Regions from separate parts of the Novosphingobium panipatense genome, predicted to be linked through region 4. Evidence: predicted binding sites of a transcription regulator. Region 4 holds the regulator's gene; each other region holds the start of a gene.
The links. Region 4 encodes LexA, which represses DNA repair genes until DNA is damaged. Its sites were predicted from a motif close to GTTCCNCNCTTGTTCT; they were not measured.

Region 1 (4,282 bases), on a different contig from region 4:
GGAGGCCGGTGGTGGGTTCGTCGAGGATGTAGAGCGTCTGACCGGTGGAGCGGCGAGCGAGTTCCTTCGCGAGTTTGACGCGCTGCGCCTCGCCGCCCGAGAGGGTCGTCGCCTGCTGGCCGACCTTGACGTAGCCGAGGCCCACCTCGTTCAGCATGTGCATACGATCGCGGATCGGGGGGACGGCCTTGAAGAACTCTTCGGCGTCCTCGATCGTCATGTCGAGCACGTCGGCGATGGACATGCCCTTGAACTTCACTTCCAGCGTTTCGCGGTTGTAGCGTTTGCCGTGGCATTCCTCGCAGGTCACGTAGACGTCGGGAAGGAAATGCATCTCGATCTTGATGAGGCCGTCGCCCTGGCACGCTTCGCAGCGGCCGCCCTTGACGTTGAAGCTGAAGCGGCCGGGCTTGTACCCGCGCGCCTGGGATTCCGGCAGGCCGGCGAACCAGTCGCGGATCTGGGTGAAGGCGCCGGTGTACGTGGCCGGGTTGGAGCGCGGCGTCCGGCCGATGGGCGACTGGTCGATCTCGATGACCTTGTCGCACTTTTCCAGCCCGGTGATCCGGTCGTGTGCGCCGGCGATCACCCGTGCGCCGTTCAGCTGCCGCGAGGCGCCCGCCTGCAGCGTGTCGATGGTGAGCGAGGACTTGCCAGAGCCCGAAACCCCCGTCACGCAGCAGAAGGTGCCGAGCGGGAACTTCGCGGTCACGCCGGTCAGGTTGTTGGCGCGCGCGTTCTCTACGCAAACGAAGTGGCCGTTGCCCTTGCGGCGTTCGGTGGGCACCTCGATCCGGCGAGTACCGTTGAGGTACTGTGCGGTAAGGCTGTTCTTGCTCTTGAGCACCTGCTTGAGCGTGCCTTCGGCAACGACCTCGCCGCCGTGGACGCCCGCGCCGGGGCCGAGATCTACGAGGTAGTCGGCGGTGCGGATCGCATCCTCGTCATGCTCCACCACGATGACCGTGTTGCCGAGGTCGCGCAGCCGCTTGAGGGTTTCGAGCAGCATGTCGTTGTCGCGCTGGTGAAGGCCGATGCTTGGCTCGTCGAGCACGTAGAGCACGCCCGAGAGGCCGGAGCCGATCTGGCTGGCGAGGCGGATGCGCTGGCTCTCACCGCCGGAGAGGGTGCCGCTGGTCCGGTCGAGGTTGAGGTAGTCCAGGCCGACGTTGTTGAGAAAGCCCAGCCGTTCGTTGATCTCCTTGAGGATGGCGTGCGCGATCTGTCGCTGCTGGTTGGTGAGCCTGTCTTCCAGCCCGCCGAACCACGCGAAGGCGTCCGCCACGGAGAGGCGCGCGGCGTCCGCGATGTCGCTGCCCGCCACCTTGACCGAAAGCGCCTCCGGCTTGAGGCGCTTGCCGTGGCAGGTCTCGCACGGCTGCGCGGTCTGGTACTTGGCCAGTTCCTCGCGCATGAAGGCGCTGTCGGTCTGGATCATGCGGCGGTTGAGATTGCCGATTACGCCTTCGAACGGCTTGTTGACGGTGTATTCCTTGCGCCCGTCCTTGAAGGTGAGCGGCACCGCCTTGCCGCCGGTGCCGTAGAGGATCACCAGCTTGACCTCGCCGGGCAGTTCGTCCCACGGCGTCGTCAGCGCGAAGCCGAAGTGTGCGGCAAGGCTGGAGAGCACCTGCATATAGTAGGGGCTGGGCGGGTTGGACTTGGCCCAGGGGACGACCGCCCCCTGCTTGAGCGTCAGATGCTCGTTGGGAACGACCAACTGGGGATCGAACAGCAGCTTCTCGCCAAGGCCGTCGCAGGCCGGACAGGCGCCTTGCGGCGCGTTGAACGAGAACAGGCGCGGCTCGATCTCTTCGATGGTGAAGCCGCTGACAGGGCAGGCGAACTTCTCGGAGAAGACGATGCGGTTGGCGGGCAGGCCCGCGCCCTTGAGGTTGGTGCCCTCCCCGCCTTCTTCCCGGCCCGGCACGATGCCATCGGCCAGGTCGACGTAGGCCAAGCCGTCCGCCAGCTTGAGCGCCTGCTCGAAGCTGTCGGCCAGGCGGGTCTGGATACCGTCTTTCACCGCGATGCGATCCACCACGACCTCGATGTCGTGCTTGAACTTCTTGTCGAGCGCGGGGGCATCCTCGATCGCGTAGAACTCGCCGTCGATGCGCACGCGGGTGTAGCCCGCCTTCTGCCACTCGGCCAGTTCCTTGCGATATTCCCCCTTGCGGCCGCGCACCACGGGGGCGAGCAGGTAGAGGCGCGTGCCTTCCGGCAGGGCCATCACCCGGTCGACCATGTTCGACACCGTCTGCGCCTCGATCGGGAGGCCTGTGGCCGGGGAATAGGGCACGCCCACGCGCGCCCAGAGCAGGCGCATGTAATCCCAGATCTCGGTCACGGTGGCGACGGTGGAGCGCGGGTTGCGGCTCGTCGTCTTCTGCTCGATCGAGATCGCGGGCGAGAGGCCGTCGATATGCTCGACATCGGGCTTCTGCATCATCTCGAGGAACTGGCGCGCATAGGCGCTCAAGGATTCCACGTAGCGGCGCTGCCCTTCGGCGTAGATCGTGTCGAAGGCGAGGCTGGACTTGCCCGAACCCGAAAGCCCGGTGATGACGATCAGCTTCTCACGCGGGAGCGCGATGTCGAAGCCCTTGAGGTTATGCTCGCGCGCACCGCGCACCGTGATGTGGGAGAGACTCATGGGAAGGCTGTGTTCCAGATTTGTTCGCGGCCATCAAGGGCGCTTCGCGGGTTTTCGCTTAGATGGGATCTACGCAGGTCAAGGCAAGGGACGGCGGGGAAATGGAAATTTGGCGGCGGCGGTATTGCGGGGGGCACGCGGCGCCTCGTCGTTCGTCAGCAACGGCTGAGAGGGTGAAGCGGTTGCCCAGCGGATACCGGCCGGCTCCCGGGCGTTCGTCCCGCTACGAACCCTTGGCCAACGACACAGGAGAAAGCCATGCGCCCGATCCCCAGCCTCGCTGCCACTCTTGCAGCCCTCGCCCTGACCGTGCCCGCCACGGCGCAGGAGCCGACCGCGCGAACAACCGCTCAGACGGTAGACGCACCCGCATCAAGCCGGCCCGAACCGGGCAACCCCGAAGAGAAACGGCGTATCCTGAACGCGCAGCAGGCCGAAGCGGCACAGCGGCAGGTCGCAGCAAATTCCGCAAGCGAGGCGCAGCACGAAGCCGCGCTTGCCCTTAACGAGATGAAGATCCGCCGCGACACACAGGCTTACGCGAACACGCTGCACGCGCACGATGAGGCAGTCGGAGCCTACCGCGCCAGCCGCGACCAGTGGGAGGTGCGCACCAAGGCCTGCTGGGACGGCGATGCGGTAAAGTGCCCCCCCGAACCCGCCGTACCCGGCACCACCCGCTGAGGCCCGTCGCCCGGCTCCGGGCCTCGAATCGCGAGGCCCGCCTGCTTCTGCGATGAACCGCTCGTCGCATCCGCTTTGCAACCGCCACCCCAAAGAGGCAAACGCAACTCGTCAGGTTGATGAGGGTGGCGGTTCATGCGGGTTGCGCGTTCGGTTCTGGCTCTGGCCCTTGTCACGTGCATGAGTATTCCGGCGCCGCTGTTCGCGGATGATCCCCGCGATGCGGCGATGACCCCGGAAGCGATCGCCAAGGACGCCGCCACGATCCGCCGCCTCAACCGGGAGCAACTGGATTACGTGCGCCGTCGCGATGCCGGCTATGCGCAAGCGTGGCGCGATCACGAGGCGGCCCGGGATAGCGGCAGCCGCTACGCACGGGACAGGCGCGCGTACGAGGAGGGCCAGGCGGACTATGCGGCGCAGCGCCGCCAGTACGAGCGCGACATGCGCGCCTGGCGCAAGGACGTCGCCGCCTGCAACGCCGGTAACTACAACCGCTGCGCCCGTTAAGCGCGGCCCGCCGCCGGCAAGCTCTCTACATCAAAGCCACGAGCAGCGACGCGACCGCGTGCAGCACGATGGCAGCCCCTACGAACGTCCCCGCATGACGGATGGCACGCGCCGTCCCTTCGCTCTGTGTCGGCGGATCACGCTGTTCCAGCCGCGCGGTGGCGGCCCGCATGAGCCGCGGTGCATCGGCTGACAGCCGCGACACTTCGAGGAACAGCGCCTCCAGGCGCTCCGGCTCGGCCAGCCGTGTCAGCCGTGCGGAGACGAGCCGGCCACGCAGCGCCGTCAGCGCCTTGGAGAGGTCGAAGTCAGGCGCGATGGCGGACAGGACGCCGTCCATCGTCACCATGGCCTTGAAGATGAGCACGAGATCGGGCGGGAGGATCAGGCCTTCCTTGCGCAGCAACGGGAAGAAATCCGCCACCATCGCGT
Region 2 (4,282 bases), on a different contig from region 4:
GATCAACAGGTATGGGCGATCGAATGTCCAAACCTCCCAGCAGATCTGGCGGCTCCGGCCGCGATGGCTTTTCCCGTGGCGGCCCGCGCGGCGGCAAAGGCGCTTCCGGCGGCGGCGCACCGCGTGGCGGCCGTGGCGAACGCGGCGCTTTCGGCAGCGCATCCCGCGACGGCGGACCACGCCGCGAGGATTCGGAACGGTCCAGGGCCGGCAGGGGCGAAGGCGGCGGACGCGGTTCGCGTGGTCCCGCCCGGCGCGAGGCCCCCCGTATCGGCAGCCGGGACGATTTTCGCGACGAGCTGCCCCGGCGTGGTCCGCGCGACGGCGGCACCCGTGACAGCTCTCGGGCCTCCGGGGCGCGCCATAAGGATGAGCGCGATGCTCGCCGGGCACCGGGCCGCAGCCCGGCCGCTCACTCCGAAGCGCCTCGCGGCGGTCCGCGCCGGGATGCACGGAGCAGCGGCTCCGACAGCTATCGCAGCGAAGGACGGAGCCGCGCGCCGGTTTCGGATCACCGTGGAGAGAGGACGGAGTTCCGCGCCGAACGTCGCCCGGGCACCTGGCAGGAATCCGGCCGCGACAGTTCGCGCGGCGGCCGGCAGCGCGATGGATACCGGGATGGCTCGCCGGGCGGCGCGCCCGCCGGCCCTCGTCCGCGCAGCCGCCCCGGACCTGCCCCTCGCGCCGCTGGCCCCACGCCCAAGGACCCCTCGCTTCCGGCCCGCGAAGGCGAACGCATTGCCAAGCTGCTCGCACGTGCAGGCATAGCCAGCCGCCGCGAAGTGGAGCGCATGATTGCGGAAGGCCGCGTGAAGCTGGGTGAAACGGTGATCGACACACCGGCTACCGTCCTCACCAGCCTTCAGGGCATCACGGTGGACGGCACCCCCGTCCGCGACCCGGAAAGCACGCGCCTCTTCCTGTTCCACAAGCCCGGCGGCCTTATCACCGCCGAGCGCGATCCTGCCGGGCGCCCGACGATCTACACCGCGTTGCGCAATGCCCTGCCGCCGGGCGCTGGCCGCGTAATGCCGATCGGCCGCCTCGACCTCAACACCGAAGGGTTGCTGCTGCTCACCAACGACGGCGAGTTCAAGCGCCAGCTCGAGTTGCCGGCGACCGGCGTGCCCCGCACGTACCGCGCCCGCACCTTCGGCGACATCACGCAGGCGCAGCTTGAGGATCTCATGGAAGGCATCGAGGTGGACGGCGTGATCTACGGCCGCATCGACGCCAATATGGAGCGCCGGACCGGCCGCAACCAGTGGATCGAGATGACGCTGACCGAAGGCAAGAACCGTGAGGTGCGCCGCGTTCTCGAAGCGCTCGGCCTTCAGGTCAGCCGGCTGATCCGCGTTGCCTACGGTCCCTTCCGTCTTGGCGATCTGCCCAAAGGCGCCGCGGGCGAAATCAGCCAGCGCGATCTGGAGAACTTCCGCCGTACCCTGCCGGAGAGCAAGGCGTGAGCGGCAACCTGCGCATCATCGCGGGTGAGTGGCGCGGACGCAAGCTGGCCGCGCCGGAGGGTGACACCACCCGCCCGACGGCCGATCGCACGCGTGAGACGCTCTTCTCGATGCTGGTGAGCCGCCTTGGCGACTTCGACGGGCTCAAGGTGGCGGATCTCTTCGCCGGATCCGGAGCACTCGGCCTCGAGGCGCTTTCGCGCGGTGCCGCGCATTGCCTCTTCGTGGATCAGGACGCCGGGGCGATTCGTGCAATCCGCCGCAACATCTCCAACCTGCAGGCACAGGCGCGCAGTGATGTGCGCGCGTCGTCCGTGCTTTCGCTCGGGCCGGCGAAGGAGCCTCTGGACCTCGTGCTTCTGGACCCGCCCTACGACACCGGGGCGGGAAGCGTCGCCATAGACAAGCTCGCCCGGCTGGGCTGGATCGGCGAGAGCACCTGGGTCAGCCTGGAAACCGCGAAGGGAGAAAGCGTCTCCCTGCGCGGCTTCGAGGCGGATGCCACACGCGATGTCGGCAAGGCGCGGCTGCACCTGCTTCGCCGCGTCGCCTGACCCGGCTGGCCCGGCTGGCTCGACCGCTTACTTGCCGCCGGGATTACGGCAGTTGTCCGTGACGGTTTTCGTGCAGCGTGGATATTCCTTGTCCATGGCGGTCGCGGGCGGCGGGGTCAGCGCACCTTTGTAGGGGCCGCCCTGGTACGATGGGTCCGCCGGCATCGCAGGAGGCGCCGCCTGGCCGGCGGCCCGGGGATCGGGCACACCTGTCGTCGGCATGCCCTGTCCCGGCGGGTTCGCTTGTCCCGGCGGGGTTGTGGGCGTTTCGCCGCGCAGCTGCTGGACAACCGAATTCCAGGCGGTTTGCCGCTGCTCGGGTGTCATTTGGTAGATCTGCCCGCGCTGGTCTGGCGTCAGCGCCCAGTAGCCTTTCTGCTGTTCGGCATTGAGCGTCCAGTAGTAGACCTTGTAATCGTTAGGCCAGCTTTCGTAATCCCTGCGTTGATCGGGCGTCCACGCGTCGTAGAGGCCCCGCTGCTCCGTTGTCAGCGTCGGCGCAGGAGCGCCGGTAGTGGCGGACGTGATCGGCGGCGACGGCTTGGCCGGCGGACTCGCCGGCATGTCCATCGGCCGAGGCTGGGTTGCCCCGCTCTGCGCCTGAAGCATGGCCGGAGCCGCCAGAAGGCTGAGAGCACCACAACTTGCGAGCAAAACCTTGCGCATTCTCACTCTCCGTTATCGTTACGCTGCCTCAATGACGAAAGGCACCGACAATCGTTCCGGAGGCGCGACGAACCGGGCTTGCGCCGAGCCACTCCGTTCCCTAGTTGTTCACGGTGAACAATCCTTACTTCCCTCCTGCTAGCGATTCCGACGCGGATCAGAACGATCCGCTCATCAGCGGCTTGAACGCGCCGCAGCGCGACGCTGTTCTCACCACCGAAGGGCCTGTGCTGATGCTGGCCGGCGCGGGCACCGGGAAAACGGCCGCCCTCACCGCACGGCTTGCTCATCTTGTCCGCAGCCGCCTCGCCTGGCCCAGTGAAATCCTCTGCGTCACCTTCACGAACAAGGCCGCGCGCGAAATGCGCGAGCGTGTGGGACACCTGATCGGCCCGGCCGTCGAAGGCATGCCCTGGCTCGGCACCTTCCACTCCATCGCCGCCAAGATGCTGCGCCGCCATGCTGAGCTGGTAGGCCTGCAGTCGAACTACACGATCATCGACACGGACGATCAACTGCGCCTGCTCAAGCAGTTGATCCAGGCCGAAGGCTTGGACGAGAAGCGCTGGCCCGCCCGGCAGCTCGCCGGCTGCATCGATCGCTGGAAGAATCGCGGTCTCAACCCCGGCGATCTCGATGCCGGGGAGAGCGAAGCCTATGCAAACGGTAAAGGGCAGAAGTTCTATCAGCTTTACCAGGAGCGGCTGCGGGCGGTGAACGCCTGTGACTTCGGCGATCTCCTGCTGCACATGCTGAACATCCTGCGCACCAATCGCGATGTGCTGGAACAGTATCAACAGCGCTTCAAGTACGTCATGGTGGACGAATACCAGGACACCAACCAGGTGCAGTACCTATGGCTGCGTCTGATCGCGCAGGGCCGCCAGAACATCTGCGTCGTTGGGGACGACGACCAGTCCATCTATTCCTGGCGCGGCGCCGAAGTGGCGAACATCCTGCGTTTCGAAAAGGATTTCCCCGGCGCCAAGGTCATCCGGCTTGAACAGAATTACCGTTCTACGCCGCAGATCCTGGCCGCCGCCTCCGGGCTCATCAACGAGAACAGCGAGCGCCTAGGCAAGACTCTCTGGACCGAGCGTCACGCCGGAGACAAGGTCCGCGTGATCGGTGTCTGGGATGGGCCGGAGGAGGCGCGCCGCGTCGGCGACGAGATCGAACGCCTTGAGCGCGAGGGCGCTCCGCTCGATCAGATCGCAATCCTCGTGCGCGCGCAATATCAGACCCGCGAGTTCGAAGACCGCTTCATCTCGATCGGTATGAAGTACCGGATCGTTGGCGGCTTCCGCTTCTATGAGCGGGCCGAGATCCGCGATGCCCTCGCGTACTTGCGAGTCATCGCCCAATCGGCCGACGACTTGGCGTTCGAACGGATCTACAACGCGCCCAAGCGCGGCCTCGGCGCCAAGGCGCTGGAGGCCTTGCACACGCTGGCCCGCCGACGCGGCATCCCGCTCGCTCACGCCGCCATCGAAATCGCGGACACGGACGAGCTTCCGGCCCGCGCCCGCAACACCTTCCTTTCCCTGATGCGCGACTTCGCCCGCTGGCGAGACCTGTCGGCGACGGTCGGCCCGG
Region 3 (4,282 bases), on a different contig from region 4:
CTTGTTGTCCGGGTGGCGACTGTACCTTTGTGTTTTTGCCACGGGATTGGCGATGAAGGCGGGCTGGATCGCCATGCCCGAGCATCTCGGCGGATTGGCTGTTCTCGCAAGTCCCTGGGTTCTTGGCGCCTCCGGGCTGGGATTGGCGGCGGAGTTCCTGGCGGACAAGATCGCGTGGGTCGATTCTGTCTGGGATGGCGTGCATACCTTCATACGTCCTGTGGGCGGCGCGCTGCTGGCCCTGACCATCGTCGACCCCGCCGATCCCGCCTGGCAGATCGTCGGCCTTCTGCCTGGCGGCAGCGCAGCCTTGTTGGCCCACGGGGCGAAGGCGGGAACCCGGGCGGTGGTCAACACCAGCCCCGAACCTGTCAGCAATGTCGCCGTGTCGCTCACCGAAGATACGGTCACGGGCACGATGCTGGTGCTGGCCTTCGCCAATCCTGTAGTCGCCACCATCATCGCCGTCTTCCTGACAGTCACGGCTGTGGCCGTTCTCCTCGTTCTGCGCCGCCTTCTGAGACGGATGCGACCGGCGCGGGCTGCCACAAATCGCTTCCACATGGAGCCACCTGCGAATGGAGGTGTTTCCTAGCGCGTAAGACAAGGTTCGTTAGCAGGAGAGAAGATATGGAATACGGAATCCTTGGTTGGATCATCGTCGGCCTGATCGCCGGTATCTTGGCCAAGTGGATCATGCCCGGCCGTGACCCGGGCGGGATCATCGTCACCATCCTGATCGGTATCGCCGGGGGTCTTCTGGGCGGTTTCCTCGGCAGCCTGCTTGGCCTTGGTGGCGGGAACATCATCAACATCCTGCTGGCGACCGTGGGCGCCATCATCCTCTTGTGGATCTATCGCATGATGAGGGGGCGCGCCGCCTGAATACCGGCACCGGAAACGAGCACGGGGCATTCCTCAGGGGTGCCCCGCAGCGTTCCGTTGCGATTCTATCCCCCACTCAACGCCGGAGACTTGCTTGACGGAATGGCTGACTCGGTAGAACATATAGGGAACAACCGAGTCGATGCTGATCCATGCCTGCCCTACCCCCCACCCCCTCGACCAGACGCGCATCTGCGCCTCCGTCCTGCGCAGAAACGCTGGCCACACTGCGCCAGGAGCTTGCAAGCGTCCGTCCGGCCAACTGTCCGGCGCTTCCCTTCGACCTGCCGGAGATCGACGGCCAGCTGGCCGACGCGGGGCTTGATTCCAGCGGCCTGCATGAAGTTGCCGCCGCCACCGCAAGCCTGAACGACGACGCCGCCGCAACGCTGTTCCTTGCGGGTGTCGCGGGTCGGTTCGCCACACATCCGAACTCGACGATGCTGTGGGCTGTCACCGCCTTTGACCTTTATGCCCCGGGGCTGGAGCAAGTCGGGCTGAACCCGGGGAAAGTCCTTTACGGCCAGGGGCGCAAGGACGCCGAAGTTCTCGCCATGGCGGAAGATGCCTTGCGAGACGGTTCGCTGGCCTGTGTCGTGGCGGAAGTGAAGGCTGCAGACATGACGGCCACGCGCCGCCTTCAACTGGCCGCCTCCGATGGCCAGACGCCGATGCTGCTCTATCGCCGGCACCGCTCTCGCGAGGGATGTCCGCTGCGCACGCCCTCCTCTGCCATGACACGCTGGCGCATCGGGTGCCTCGCGTCCGAACGCCTGCCCTGGCCGGGAGTTGGCAGGGCTCGCTGGCAGGTGGAATTGGTCCGCCAGCGGAACGGCAATCCTTTCACTCTCGAACTGGAGGCGTGCGATGCCGAGGGTCGCCTCGCTCTTCCTGCCTCAGCTGCCGATCGAGCGGCTGCGCAGGAAAGAGCGGCCAGCCACGCCGCTTGAAGGCTCCGCGCCGGCAAGGCCCCGCCTCGCCGACCCCATCGACGACGATCCGGGCGCCTGCTCCGTGCCGCGGGGCGGCGGCTGGCGTCCGGGGGCACGCTGGGCACGCGACGACGCATCCGGGCGTCGCCCTTCTCAGTCGGACCTCGACCGATTACCGGCGCATCAGCGTCCGACGATGCGCGAGATGGGACGGCGCAGCGAACCGGCGGGGCACCCCTTCAAGGCAAGGCATCGGGATGAAGCCGCTGCCATGACAGCCCCGGCGCCCGGTCCCGGCCTGGCCTGGGGCCGCCCCATGGTCCTGATCCTGCGGGAGGGGCAGCGCGAGGTGATCAGTTCCGCCTGTCCGCTTGCTCTCGAACTCGGGCTCTATCCCGGCATGACGGCAGCGCACGCGCGGGCGCTGATTGCCGATCTGGACGTTCGCGAGGCCGAGCCCGCAGCCGATCGCGCCCTGCTCGACCGGCTGGCCCTTCATGCGGCACGGCAATGGACGCCCACGGCAAGCGTGTCGGGGGCGGACGGGCTGTGGCTCGACCTCACCGGGACGACTCATCTGTTCGGAGGCGAGGAGCGCTTCTGCCGCAGGCTCACCGCCTTCATGAACCGTCTGGGGCTTACCGTGCGGATTGCCGTCGCGGGTACGCCGGGGGCGGCACACGCTCTGGCGCGCTTCGGCAGCGCGGCCATGACCCTGCTGCCTTCCGGAAAGGAGGCCGAGGCGATGGCTGACCTTCCGCTTGCCGCCCTGCGGTTGCAACCCGAAGCCCTGACCGCCGCCGCCCGGTTCGGGCTGGAACGGATAGCAGACCTCTACCCTATGCCTCGAGGCCCGCTGGCGCGCAGGCTCGGTCTTCGCACGGTGGAGCGGCTCGACCAGGCGCGCGGAAGCGTGGCGGAGCCGATCACGCCGGTCCTTCCCGTGGAGGCGCCCCGGGTCACGCGCCAGTTTCTTGAACCAATCGGCACGCCCGAGAGCATCGCGCAGGTCATTGCCGATCTGGTCGATGACCTCGCAACCGTCCTGCAGCGCCGGGCGCTGGGCGCACGGACCGTGGTGCTGATGGCGGACCGGATCGATGGCGAAGTGCAGCGCCTGATCATCGGTGCTTCGCGGGCGACCCGGGACAAGGCGCACCTGAAACGCATGTTCGGCCTGAAGATGGCGCAACTCGATCCCGGCTTGGGGATCGAGGCCATGCACCTGCTGGTGCCGCATCACGAGCCGCTGACCGCGCAGGCCGCCGGCACGCTGGTCGAGAGTTCCGGGGCGGCGCATGATTTGGCTCCGCTGATCGATCAGCTTGCCATGCGTGCCGGCCCTTCCGCCCTGTTCCGGATGTCCTCGCGCGAAAGCGACGTGCCGGAACGGGCGATGCGCCGCGTTTCCCCTCTCGCTTCCCCGAAAGGCTGGCCGGAATGGAAACGCCCCGTCCGCCTGCTGCAGCGCCCCGAAGCCTTGTCCGGGGTGGTGGCCCTGATGCCGGACCACCCCCCGCGCCGGTTCACCTGGCGCCGCCAGGACTATCGCGTAGTCGCTGGCGACGGGCCTGAACGCATCCATGGCGAATGGTGGCGCAACGGCCGCGAGATGTGGGCGGTGCGGGACTATTTCCGTGTCGAAACGCAAGACGGCATGCGCTTCTGGCTGTTCCGGCGGGGGGACGGCGTCGACGCGCTGACGGGCGATCTCACCTGGTACATGCACGGGATGTTCGGGTGATGGCGACCTACGTCGAGCTTCAGGTAACCAGCCACTTCTCTTTCCTGCGCGGCGCTTCCTCGCCCGAGGAGCTGTTCGCCGCCGCCGCGAACCTCGGTCACACCGCCATGGGGCTGGCCGACTGGAGCACGGTGGCCGGGGTGGTGCGTGGGTGGGATGGCCAGAAGACCACCGGCGTCCGCATGATCCCGGGATCCCGGGTCAACCTGACCGATGGCCGCGCGCTGCTGCTTTACCCGCAGACGCGCGCGGGATGGTCACGGCTCACCCGCCTGCTTTCCCTTGGAAAGGGACGAGGGGGGAAGGGCCGCTGCATCCTCCACTGGGCGGACATCGCGGCCCATTCGCAGGACATGATCGCCATCCTGGTGCCTGACAAGGCGGACGCTGGTACGGCCGCGCACCTTGGGGAGCTGCGCGAGGTCTTCGGTTCGCGGGGCTATTGCGCCCTGTCTCTGCGGCGCAGGCCCGACGATGCGGAGCGCCTCCACACGCTTCAGGCGCAGGCCCGTGCCGCACGCATCCGCGCCGTTGCCACCGGGGATGTCCTCTACCACTGCCCGGAACTGCGCCCCTTGCAGGACGTCGTCACGGCCATTCGGGAGAAGTGCACCATCGACGAACTGGGCTTTCGCCGCCAACGCTTCATGGAGCGCGACCTCGCCTCTCCCGAAGAGATGGAGCGTCGCTTCGCCGCCTTTCCGGAGGCGATCCAGGCCAG
Region 4 (4,282 bases):
TCTCGGCCCGGTGCTACATGTTGAGCGGGGCCGCCCGGCGGGACGGCTTGCCGAACTGCGCCAGAAGCTTACGGACCACGTCCGCAGCCGGATCGGCGAAAGCGCCTCAGGGCTTGCGGCCGCCTTTGTAACGGGTGACCGGGGTGGCATAGTGGCTGTGGATGATCAGGCGATGCGGGACTCAGGCCTCGCGCACCTTCTCTCCATCAGCGGCCTGCATGTGAGCGCTCTTGTGGGCGCCGTGTATCTTCTGGTCCTGCGGCTTGCTGCGCTGTTCCCGTGGCTGGCGCTCAGAGTCCGGCTGCCCGTTCTCGCCGCGGGCGGCGGTGCGCTGGCGGGCATCGGCTACACGCTAATCTCAGGGGCGGAAGTGCCGACCGTGCGGTCCTGCGTGGGTGCCTTGCTGGTGCTGATCGCCCTCGCGCTCGGGCGTGAGCCTTTGTCGCTGCGGATGCTGGCGGTGGCGGCCTTCTGCGTCATGATGCTCTGGCCAGAAGCGGTGATGGGTCCGAGCTTTCAGATGAGCTTCGGGGCGGTCCTCGCCCTGGTTGCGATCAGCGGGGCAGCGCCGGTTCGCCGCTTCATGGCGCCACGAGACGAGGCGTTGATCATCCGCGCTCTGCGCAGCCTGGTCTTGCTGCTTGTGACCGGCATCGTCATCGATCTGGCGCTGATGCCGATCGGGCTTTTTCACTTCCACCGCGCCGGCGTATACGGCGCGCTCGCCAATGTGGTGGCAATTCCGCTTACGACCTTCATTGTCATGCCTCTGCTGGCCGGAGCGCTTCTGCTGGATCTCGTCGGAGCGGGAACCCCCCTCTGGTGGTTGGCCGCCCACGCCATCGAGGCCCTGCTGGCACTTGCCCATACGTTCGCTTCGCTGCCAGGAGCCGTCAACCTGCTGCCTGCGACCGGCAACGGCGCATTCCTCGTCTTCATCCTCGGCGGACTGTGGCTCGGCTTATGGAGCGGTCGTGTGCGCTGGCTTGGCCTGCCCCCGGCGCTAGGCGGAGCCTTCCTGTTGGCCATGTCACCGTCTGCAGACATTCTCGTGCCGGGCGACGGCCGACAGGTCGGCGTGGTGGAGGAGGGCGGGCAGCGGTTGTTCCTCCTCAGGAACAGCGACGGCGGCTTCGTGCGCGACAACCTGATGGAATTTACCGGCATGGAAGCGGAACCTCTTTCTCTGGCTCGCTGGCCGAATGCCCGTTGCAACCAGGACTTCTGCACCTTCACCATCGTACGTGAGGGCAGGAACTGGCGACTGCTCTTGTCACGCGGACGCGATACCGTCCCCGAGCGCGCGCTTGCCGCCGCATGTGAGCGCAGCGATATCGTCATAGCGGATCGCTGGCTGCCCAGGAGTTGCCGCCCCCGGTGGTTTAAAGCCGACCGCCGCAGTCTGAAACAAAGCGGAGGACTTGCTATCCACCTGGGTGAGCAGAGGATCGACACCGTCGCTCAAACCCAGGGAGAACATGGGTGGTGGGTAAGGCGTCCCGACGCCTTGGACAGGCCGCGGCGGCCTTAAGTCGCCGCATCCTGTTCCTCAACGTCCGTCATCGAACGAGGTTTTGTTCAGTGATAACGGCGGAGCAAACCTGCCAGCTTGCCTTGGACCTCAACCTCGTCCGGTCCGTAGATCTGCGGTTCATAAGCGGCATTCGCAGGGTCCAGCCGAACCATGCCGGCTTCGCGACGAAGGTACTTGAGCGTCGCTTCTTCGCCGCGGACCAGCGCGACCACAATTTCACCGTCCCGGGCGGAGCTGGTGCGCTTCACCAGCGCAAAGTCGCCGTCCAGTATGCCAGCTTCGATCATCGAATCGCCTGAAACCTCAAGCGCATAATGTTCCCCGGTGCCCAGCAGCGCTGCAGGTACCGGCAAGGTCGACTGCCCTTCCAGCGCCTCGATGGGAACGCCAGCGGCGATCCGGCCGTGCAGAGGGATTTCGATGACGTCATTGGCGGGTTGCGCGGCGGGACGACTGGTGGCCGGCGCTGACTGGTCATTGCTGTTCGCCGCCATGGCGGGGCGCGTAGCGCGAAGGCTCGCGTCATCCGGCTGACGCAGGACCTCGAGAGCGCGGGCCCTGTTGGGCAGGCGTCGAATGAAGCCACGCTCCTCAAGCGCGGAGATGAGCCGGTGCACCCCGGACTTCGACTTGAGATCCAGCGCCTCCTTCATCTCCTCAAAGCTGGGAGAAATGCCGCTTTCGTCGAGCCGGGTCTGAATGAACCGGAGCAGTTCGTGCTGCTTGCGCGTCAACATGGTCGCTGCCTTTTCGTCGGGTGCGAACGGGAAATCGATCTTCTGTTCTCCTAGTGAACATTCGGAGAACAAGCAAGCAACGAATTGCACCCGTTTTCACATCGAACCGGCACCCTCCAGCAGGAAGACATGGACGTCGTCCCCCGGTACAGCGGCCTCGGCAAGAGGCAGTCGGTCGATCAGGGCGTTGCTGGCGGCAAGAGAGGAGAGTGCTCCGCTGTCCTGAAGGGGATTCGGGCAGACGAATTCACCATCCCATGTGCCGCGCAGGAATTCGCGGCGGTGACCGTTCTGGCGAAGCGGTGCCGCGATCCTGGCCTTGCAGCGGATGGGCAGCACCCGGGCCGCACCCGCTGCTGCCCGGAGAAGCGGCAGGAGAAACATGTAGGCGGTGACGTAGCTGGACACCGGGTTGCCGGGCAGACCGAGTATGACCTGTACTCGCCCATTCTGCTTACGCGTGGCGACGAGGATGGGCTTGCCGGGCTTGATGGCGACCCGCCAGAAAGCGATGTCCGCTCCCCAGCTTTCCAGCGCCGGGCGTATCAAGTCGTGATCTCCAACGGATGCCCCGCCCGTCGTGACGATGATGTCGCACCCGGCCGCGCGGTCGAGAGCGGCAGTGAGATCTTCCACGGTGTCGGCAACTGGTCCTAGCCGCAAGATCTCGCTTGCGAGCGGCGCGGCGAGAGCTGCCAGCATCGTGCCGTTAGTTGCGGGGATCTGGTGCGCTTCACAGCATTCCGGATCAGCTGCCAGTTCGTCACCGCTGTCGACAATGGCAATGCGGGGAAGACGGTGGACGGCCAGATGCTTGTGACCGGCCGCCATCGCCAAAGCGGCTTGCGCAGGGCCGATCCGGATTCCCGACGCCAGTATCTCTTCGCCTGCTTTGAAATCCATGCCGCAGCGCCGGACGTGCTTGTGCGGCGGCTCCGGCGGCGTTCCCGCGAGAGCGATGACTTCACCATCGCGCGCGAGATCTTCCTGAAGGATCACGGCGCCTGAGCCCGCGGGAAGAAGGGCACCGGTTGAGATTCGCACCGCTTCGCCCCGTTCGAAGTTTCGCGGGTAGGGGTGACCTGCAGCACTTTCGCCCACCACGCGCCAGGGCCCGGCCATGTCGTCCGGCCTCACCGCGTACCCGTCCATGGCGGATAAATCAGCGGCAGGCTGCGTTCGCCGTGCCTGGAGGGCTCCGGCCAGATAGCGGCCGAGGGAGCCTTCAACATCGACACGTTCGGTCGCCAAAGGTGTGACGAGGCGCAGAAGCCGGCTCTGCGCTTCTTCAAGAGAGAGCAGCCCCGGCGACGTCACGCGCTGTAGCCTTCCGCAATCCAATGGCCTGATTTCCCCCCCGTCTTCTCCACAACGCGTACCTCGCCGATGACCATCCCCTTGTCTAAGGCTTTCGCCATGTCATAGATTGTCAAAAGCGCCACAGAAGCTGCTGTCATGGCTTCCATTTCTACACCGGTCGGGCCGGTGAGACTCGCCGTGGCTCTGACGTGGATGGCACGGTCGTCGAATCGGAAGTCTAAGTTGACGGCGTCCAGCATCAACGGATGACACATCGGGATCAGCTCAGCCGTGCGCTTCGCTGCCATGATGCCGGCAATTCGTGCGGTGCCCAGAACGTCGCCCTTGGGGGCGTCACCCGCCTGTATGGCCGCCAGTGCAGCCGTGCTCATCGCGATCTGCCCCGCTGCCACGGCGGTCCGTTGCGTGGAAGGTTTGGCGCCGACATCGACCATCCGGGCGGTCCCCTCAGCATCGATGTGCGTCAGAGATTTCGTCATATCCGGCTCCGAATGGCGTGAGGAAGAATGGTCAGATTCCCGTCAGGAGTGCGCGTGTGGCAAGCTCCACATCAGGCTGGCGCATGAGGCTTTCTCCCACCAGGAAGGTGCGCGCGCCGCACCGCGAGAGGCGTTGCAGGTCCGCATGACTGTTGATGCCGCTCTCACTGACAAGCAAAGTACCGTCCGGGGCAAGAGGAGCCAGGCGTTCC

Region 1: uvrA (excinuclease ABC subunit UvrA) is a predicted target of LexA. The motif match lies at 2,668-2,683, and genes of this name have one in related genera.
Region 2: QOL62_RS02345 (ATP-dependent helicase) is a predicted target of LexA. The motif match lies at 2,782-2,797, and genes of this name have one in related genera.
Region 3: QOL62_RS05850 (ImuA family protein) is a predicted target of LexA. The motif match lies at 1,002-1,017, and genes of this name have one in related genera.

Annotation. Positions count from the first base shown of each region.
Region 1 covers NZ_FXUI01000001.1:192,368-196,649, reverse strand. The annotation lists gene uvrA (excinuclease ABC subunit UvrA) at 1-2,656, opposite strand, end outside; gene QOL62_RS00900 (hypothetical protein) at 2,915-3,340, shown strand; gene QOL62_RS00895 (hypothetical protein) at 3,521-3,850, shown strand; gene QOL62_RS00890 (ABC1 kinase family protein) at 3,876-4,282, opposite strand, start outside.
Region 2 covers NZ_FXUI01000001.1:496,697-500,978, reverse strand. The annotation lists gene QOL62_RS02360 (pseudouridine synthase) at 24-1,466, shown strand; gene rsmD (16S rRNA (guanine(966)-N(2))-methyltransferase RsmD) at 1,463-2,020, shown strand; gene QOL62_RS02350 (hypothetical protein) at 2,048-2,686, opposite strand; gene QOL62_RS02345 (ATP-dependent helicase) at 2,800-4,282, shown strand, end outside.
Region 3 covers NZ_FXUI01000003.1:124,154-128,435, reverse strand. The annotation lists gene QOL62_RS05860 (DUF4126 domain-containing protein) at 1-595, shown strand, start outside; gene QOL62_RS05855 (GlsB/YeaQ/YmgE family stress response membrane protein) at 631-885, shown strand; gene QOL62_RS05850 (ImuA family protein) at 1,038-1,835, shown strand; gene QOL62_RS05845 (DUF6504 family protein) at 1,753-3,561, shown strand; gene QOL62_RS05840 (error-prone DNA polymerase) at 3,561-4,282, shown strand, end outside.
Region 4 covers NZ_FXUI01000007.1:19,827-24,108, reverse strand. The annotation lists gene QOL62_RS12155 (ComEC/Rec2 family competence protein) at 1-1,531, shown strand, start outside; gene lexA (transcriptional repressor LexA) at 1,579-2,271, opposite strand; gene QOL62_RS12145 (molybdopterin molybdotransferase MoeA) at 2,368-3,588, opposite strand; gene moaC (cyclic pyranopterin monophosphate synthase MoaC) at 3,585-4,070, opposite strand; gene trpC (indole-3-glycerol phosphate synthase TrpC) at 4,102-4,282, opposite strand, start outside.